DNA from 3 places in the Pseudomonas sp. NFACC46-3 genome. Region 1 is predicted to be linked to each of the others. Evidence: predicted binding sites of a transcription regulator. Region 1 holds the regulator's gene; each other region holds the start of a gene.
The links. The regulator sigma-54, encoded in region 1, starts transcription at its own class of promoters, with help from an activator protein. The targets are predictions, from matches to a motif close to ANTGGCATNNANNTTGCTNT.
Positions count from the first base shown of each region.

Region 2: the regulator sigma-54 is predicted to act here: its motif matches at 1,125-1,144, upstream of glnA (type I glutamate--ammonia ligase).
Region 3: the regulator sigma-54 is predicted to act here: its motif matches at 934-953, upstream of flgB (flagellar basal body rod protein FlgB).

Region 1 covers NZ_FOTH01000031.1:35,294-37,563, forward strand. Annotated here, with positions in the region: gene lptB (LPS export ABC transporter ATP-binding protein) at 1-417, shown strand, start outside; gene BM300_RS24290 (RNA polymerase factor sigma-54) at 582-2,075, shown strand; gene hpf (ribosome hibernation-promoting factor, HPF/YfiA family) at 2,152-2,270, shown strand, end outside.
Region 2 covers NZ_FOTH01000010.1:19,176-21,445, reverse strand. Annotated here, with positions in the region: gene glnA (type I glutamate--ammonia ligase) at 1-1,030, opposite strand, end outside; gene thiI (tRNA uracil 4-sulfurtransferase ThiI) at 1,359-2,270, shown strand, end outside.
Region 3 covers NZ_FOTH01000003.1:83,477-85,746, reverse strand. Annotated here, with positions in the region: gene cheR (protein-glutamate O-methyltransferase CheR) at 1-638, shown strand, start outside; gene flgB (flagellar basal body rod protein FlgB) at 995-1,402, shown strand; gene flgC (flagellar basal body rod protein FlgC) at 1,406-1,849, shown strand; gene flgD (flagellar hook assembly protein FlgD) at 1,865-2,270, shown strand, end outside.

The DNA.
Region 1 (2,270 bases):
GAGACCCGCAAGGAACTCGACAAGGCCGGCCGTCGCCAGGAGCTGGAAAGCCTGCTGCAGGAATTCCACATCAGCCATATTCGCGACAACCTGGGCATGAGCCTGTCCGGCGGTGAGCGGCGTCGCGCGGAAATTGCCCGCGCCCTGGCCACCGCACCGAAGTTCATCCTGCTCGACGAACCGTTCGCTGGCGTGGACCCGATCTCGGTAGGTGATATCAAGCAGATCATCCATCACCTCAAGGCCAAGGGGATCGGCGTGCTGATCACTGACCACAACGTGCGCGAGACGCTGGATATCTGTGAAACCGCCTACATTGTCAACGATGGCCAACTGATCGCCGAAGGCGACTCCGCAGCCATCCTGGCCAATGAGCTGGTCAAGGAAGTGTATCTGGGCCATGAGTTCCGCCTGTAATCACAAGTGTCTGGCGAATTGTCCGAGCGTCGTTTAATTTTATTGTGGCGACGCTCTAGGCAAACACTTCAGTTTCAGGCATATAATTTGCTTAAGTTTGGCGCTTCGGCGCCCTGTAGTGGATGGCGCATGTGCGCCGGCTAATAAGGTGTTAAGCCCCTGCCATGAAACCATCGCTAGTCTTGAGAATGGGCCAGCAGCTGACGATGACACCGCAGCTGCAACAGGCCATCCGCCTGCTCCAATTGTCGACCCTGGACCTGCAGCAGGAAATCCAGGAGGCCCTGGAGTCCAATCCGATGCTCGAACGCCAGGAAGAAGGCGACGACTTCGACAACACCGATCCGCTGGCCGACAACGTCGAGCAGAAGACCAACACCGAAATCCCGGAACCGACCTACCAGGAAACCGCCCCGACGGTGGACAACCTCGAGGACGGCGAATGGAACGAACGCATCCCCAACGAACTGCCCGTGGACACGGCCTGGGAAGACGTCTACCAGACCAGCGCCAGCAGCCTGCCAAGCAGCGATGACGACGAGTGGGACTTCACCACCCGCACCTCTGCGGGCGAAAGCCTGCAAAGCCACCTGCTGTGGCAGTTGAACCTGGCGCCGATGTCCGACACCGATCGCCTGATCGCCGTGACCCTGATCGACTGCATCAACAACCAAGGCTACCTGGACGAGACCCTCGAAGAAATCCTGGAAGCCTTCGACCCCGAGCTCGACATCGAGCTGGACGAGATCGAAGCCGTCCTTCATCGCATCCAGCAGTTCGAACCGGCCGGCATCGGCGCCCGCAACCTGGGCGAGTGCCTGTTGCTGCAACTGCGCCAGTTGTCCGCCAAGACGCCGTGGCTGGCCGAAGCCAAGCGGCTGGTCACCGATTACATCGACCTGTTGGGCGGCCGCGACTACAGCCAACTGATGCGTCGCATGAAGCTCAAGGAAGATGAGCTGCGCCAGGTCATCGAACTGGTGCAGAGCCTCAACCCGCGCCCCGGCTCGCAGATCGAATCCACCGAACCCGAATATGTAGTCCCCGACGTGATCGTGCGCAAGCACAATGATCGCTGGCTGGTGGAGCTCAACCAGGAGTCGGTGCCCAAGCTGCGGGTCAACGCCCAGTACGCCGGCTTTGTGAAGCGTGCCGACACCAGTGCCGACAACACCTTCATGCGCAACCAGTTGCAGGAAGCGCGCTGGTTCATCAAGAGCCTGCAAAGCCGCAACGAAACCCTGATGAAAGTTGCCACCCAGATCGTCGAGCATCAGCGCGGCTTCCTGGAGTACGGCGATGAAGCGATGAAACCGTTGGTCCTGCATGACATTGCCGAGGCAGTGGGCATGCACGAGTCGACGATTTCCCGGGTAACCACCCAGAAATTCATGCATACCCCTCGGGGTATCTATGAATTGAAATACTTTTTCTCCAGCCACGTCAGCACCTCCGAAGGCGGCGAATGCTCATCCACGGCCATCCGCGCGATCATCAAAAAACTGGTGGCCGCGGAAAATCAGAAAAAGCCGTTGAGTGACAGCAAGATCGCTGGTTTACTGGAGGCACAAGGCATTCAGGTGGCCCGCCGCACCGTCGCCAAATACCGCGAATCCCTCGGGATCGCGCCTTCGAGCGAACGCAAGCGGTTGATGTAACAGGCCACGCCACAGCGTTCCAGTGGCAGGCATTTCTGCCTGCCGCTTTATGCACTGGCAACGAAGGAGAAGCTGTATGCAAGTCAACATCAGTGGACACCAACTGGAAGTGACCGAACCCCTGCGCACCTACATCGGCGAAAAACTCGACCGATTGGAGAGGCATTTCGACAAGATCACCAACGTGCAAGTCAC
Region 2 (2,270 bases), on a different contig from region 1:
GGATCGAGGCGGAACGGTTGCGAGCCGAGTAGGCCAGCATGACCGGTGCTTCGAAGCCGGGTACCAGACGCTTGTAGGAGTTGGTCGACGGGTTGGTGAAGCCGTTCAACGCCTTACCGTGCTTGATGATACCGCCGATGAAGTACAGGGCGGTGTCCGACAGGCCGGCATAGCCTTCGCCTGCGAAGGTGTTCTTGCCGTCTTTGGAGATCGACATGTGAACGTGCATGCCCGAACCGTTGTCGCCATACAGTGGCTTAGGCATGAAGGTCGCGGTGCGACCGTAGGCGTCGGCAACGTTGTGTACGCAGTACTTCAGGGTCTGGACTTCGTCAGCCTTCTTGACCAGCGTGTTGAACTTCACGCCGATTTCGTTCTGGCCGGCAGTTGCCACTTCGTGGTGGTGAACTTCGACGGTCTGGCCCATCTCTTCCAGTGCGTTGCACATGGAGGTACGGATTTCGTGGTCGTGGTCGAACGGTGGAACCGGGAAGTAGCCGCCCTTGATGCCTGGACGGTGACCTTTGTTGCCGCCTTCCACGTCCTGGTCGGACATCCACGAACCTTGTTCGGAGAAGATCTTGAACATGGAGCCGGAGATGTCGGACTTGAATTTGACCGAGTCGAAGATGAAGAACTCAGGCTCAGGACCGAAGAAAGCGGTGTCGCCGATACCGGTGGACTTCAGGTATTCCTCGGCGCGGTGGGCGATGGCGCGTGGGTCGCGGTCATAGCCTTGCATGGTCGAAGGTTCGATGATGTCGCAGACCAGGATCAGGGTCGGCTCTTCGGTGAACGGGTCCAGGACGGCGGTTTCGTCGTCCGGCATCAGGATCATGTCGGAGGCTTCGATGCCTTTCCAGCCGGAGATGGAGGAACCGTCGAACATTTTCCCGATTTCAAAGAATTCGTCGTCCAGCGCATCACGGGCCGGCATGGTCACGTGATGTTGAGTACCTTTGGTGTCAGTGAAGCGCAGATCAATCCACTTGACGTCATGATCTTTGATGAGTTGAACCGACTTCGACATATGTCCTCCGGGTGGCTTCGGGCGGGTAGTGGAGTGCCCTTAGATATGGGTGATGCCGGCGCGAATACTCTGCCAAGGCAACCTGCCTCACAAGGGAGCAAATTGCATGCCAGTGCCCCAGCATGGGTTTTTTGCACCAAATCCACGCTTTTAAAGGCGTAAATCAAAGATTGTCAGACAATAACGCACTGCAATGTGGCGCCGTCAATCGATAATGACCTGTTTTGGTGCATGCAAAACCATCTGCACATAAACTGGTTAAACCTTGAGCAATTTCCGCTATAATCCGCGCCCCCCTTTTTCGGCTGGCCGTTCGCGCGCTGTTTTCATGAAACTAATCGTAAAAGTCTTCCCCGAGATCACCATCAAGAGCCGCCCGGTACGGATGCGTTTCATCCGCCAGTTGGCCAAGAACATCCGTGCCGTGCTCCGAGACCTGGACCCGGCCGTGGTGGTGAATGGCGTGTGGGACAACCTCGAGCTGGAAACCCGTGTCAGTGAACCCAAGGTCCTGAAGGAAATGACCGAGCGCCTGAGCTGCATGCCGGGCATCGCGCATTTCCTGCAAGTCGATGAATACCCGCTGGGGGATTTCGACGACATCCTTGCCAAGTGCATGCTCCATTATGGTGATGCCCTGGCCGGCAAGATTTTTTCGGTGCGCTGCAAGCGTGCCGGCAAGCACCCGTTCAGTTCGATGGATGTGGAGAAGTACGTCGGCAGCCAGTTGCGCCGACAGTGCGGCGCGGCCGGTATTTCGCTGAAAGATCCGCAGATCGAAGTGCGCATCGAAATTCGCGACCAACGGCTGTTCGTGATCCACAGCCAGCACAACAGCATCGGCGGTTATCCGCTGGGTTCGCTGGAGCAGACCCTGGTGCTGATGTCCGGCGGTTTCGACTCCACGGTGGCCGCCTACCAGATCATGCGTCGCGGGTTGATGAGCCATTTCTGCTTCTTCAACCTCGGCGGACGTGCCCACGAACTGGGCGTGATGGAAGTGGCGCACTTCATCTGGAAGAAGTACGGCAGCTCCCAACGCGTGTTATTTGTGAGCGTGCCATTCGAAGAAGTCCTGGGCGAGATTCTCGGCAAAGTCGATAACAGTCATATGGGCGTCATTTTGAAGCGTATGATGTTGCGCGCCGCTTCTCGAATTGCTGATCGCCTGCAGATCGATGCGCTGGTGACCGGCGAGGCGATTTCCCAGGTGTCGAGCCAGACGTTGCCGAACCTGTCG
Region 3 (2,270 bases), on a different contig from region 1:
AGATGGTGGTGGACGCCATGACCACCAACGAAACCCTGTGGTTTCGCGACACCTATCCGTTCGAAGTGCTGAAGAACAAAGTGCTGCCGGCCGCCATCAAGGCCAGCCCGGGCCAGCGCCTGCGGATCTGGTCGGCGGCCTGTTCGTCGGGGCAGGAACCCTATTCGCTGTCGATGTCCATCGATGAGTTCGAACGCTCCAACCTCGGCCAGTTGAAAGGCGGCGTGCAGATCGTCGCCACCGACCTGTCCGGGACCATGCTCAATAACTGCAAGACTGGCGAGTACGACAGCCTGGCCATCGGCCGTGGTTTGTCGCCGGACCGCCTGCAACGCTACTTCGACCCGAAAGGGCCGGGCAAGTGGGTGGTCAAGGCGCCGATCAAGAGCCGGGTGGAGTTCCGCTCGTTCAACCTGCTGGACAGCTATGCCAGCCTGGGCAAGTTCGACATCGTGTTCTGCCGCAACGTACTGATCTACTTCTCCGCCGAAGTGAAGAAAGACATCCTGCTGCGCATCCACGGCACGCTCAAGCCGGGCGGCTACCTGTTCCTCGGCGCCTCCGAGGCGTTGAACGGTTTGCCGGATCATTACCAGATGGTCCAGTGCAGCCCGGGGATCATTTACCAGGCGAAGTGATTGGCTTGGGTTGACAAAAAACGGGAGTCCCCACGGGCTCCCGTTTTTTTATGCCCGCTCATTCCTCCCTATCACCATTATCCCTGTGGGAGCGGGCTTGCTCGCGAATGCGGCGGTCAGTCGAGATAAATGTCGCTGTCACACCGCTTTCGCGAGCAAGCCCGCTCCCACAGTTTGAATGCCATTGCCCTTGAGAAGCGGCAGAAAAGCGGCAGCTTGCGGAAGCCAGTTGCCGCTTTTCTGGCATTGCCGCCTTGCCGATGCCCGCAAAGCCCCGGTTTACGGGGCTTTGGAAAGTGGCACGCCGCTTGCTATAGCCAACGTACGTACATTCTGGTCACCCAAAGGTTTCCGACATGAGCATCAGCTTCGATAAAGCGCTCGGTATCCACGAACAGGCCCTGAGCTTCCGCGCCCAGCGTGCCGAAGTCCTGGCCAACAACATCGCCAACGCCGATACCCCGAACTACAAGGCTCGGGACCTGGACTTCTCCAAAGTGCTCGCCGAGCAGAACGAGAAGGCCAAGAACGGCCACTTCGCCTTGAACATGACCAACAGCCGTCATATCGAAGCCGAAGGCCTGGGTAATGGCGACGAGTCGTTGATGTATCGCACGCCGATGCAGCCGTCGATCGACCAGAACACCGTGGACGCTCAACTGGAACAGTCCAACTACGCGGAAAACTCCGTGAACTTCCAGGCCAGCTTCACCCTGCTCAACAGCAAATTCAAAGGGCTGGTATCGGCCCTGCGTGGAGAGTAAGCCATGTCGATTGCTAGCGTATTCAACATTGCCGGCAGTGCCATGAGTGCCCAGACCACTCGCCTGAACACCGTCGCCAGTAACATCGCCAACGCCGAGACCGTTTCGTCGAGCATCGACCAGACCTACCGCGCCCGCCACCCGGTATTCGCCACCATGTTCCAGGGCGGCCAGTCCGGCGGCAGCGACTCGCTGTTCCAGGAGCAGGACGCGGCCGGGCAGGGCGTACAGGTGCTTGGCGTGGTCGAAGACCAGAGCAACCTCGAAGCCCGTTATGAGCCGAACCATCCGGCCGCTGATGCCAAGGGTTATGTCTACTACCCGAACGTCAACGTTGTCGAAGAAATGGCCGACATGATTTCCGCCAGTCGTTCGTTCCAGACCAACGCCGAAATGATGAACACCGCCAAAACCATGATGCAGAAGGTCCTGACCCTCGGTCAGTGATAAGGGGCGAGTCACATGAGCGTTACCAACACTACCAGCGGTTTGAGCCTGAACGAGATTCTGGCCAATTCCTCGGTCAAGACCAACAACACCTCCGATACCCTCGGGGCAATGACAGGTGCGGCGACCGGCAAGAAGGAACTGGGCAAGGATGCGTTCCTGCAACTGCTCGTTACCCAGCTGAAGAACCAGAACCCGCTGGAGCCCCAGGACAACGGTGAGTTCGTGGCCCAATTGGCGCAGTTCAGCAGCCTGGAAGGCATCACCACCCTCAACGAGACCGTCAGCGGTATCGCCGGCAACTACAACTCGTCCCAGGCTTTGCAGGCCTCGTCGCTGGTCGGTCGCTCGGTCATCGCCCCAGGCGACAAAGCCGTGGTCGATACCTCCAAGAGCCTCAACGGCACGGTGGTGGTACCGA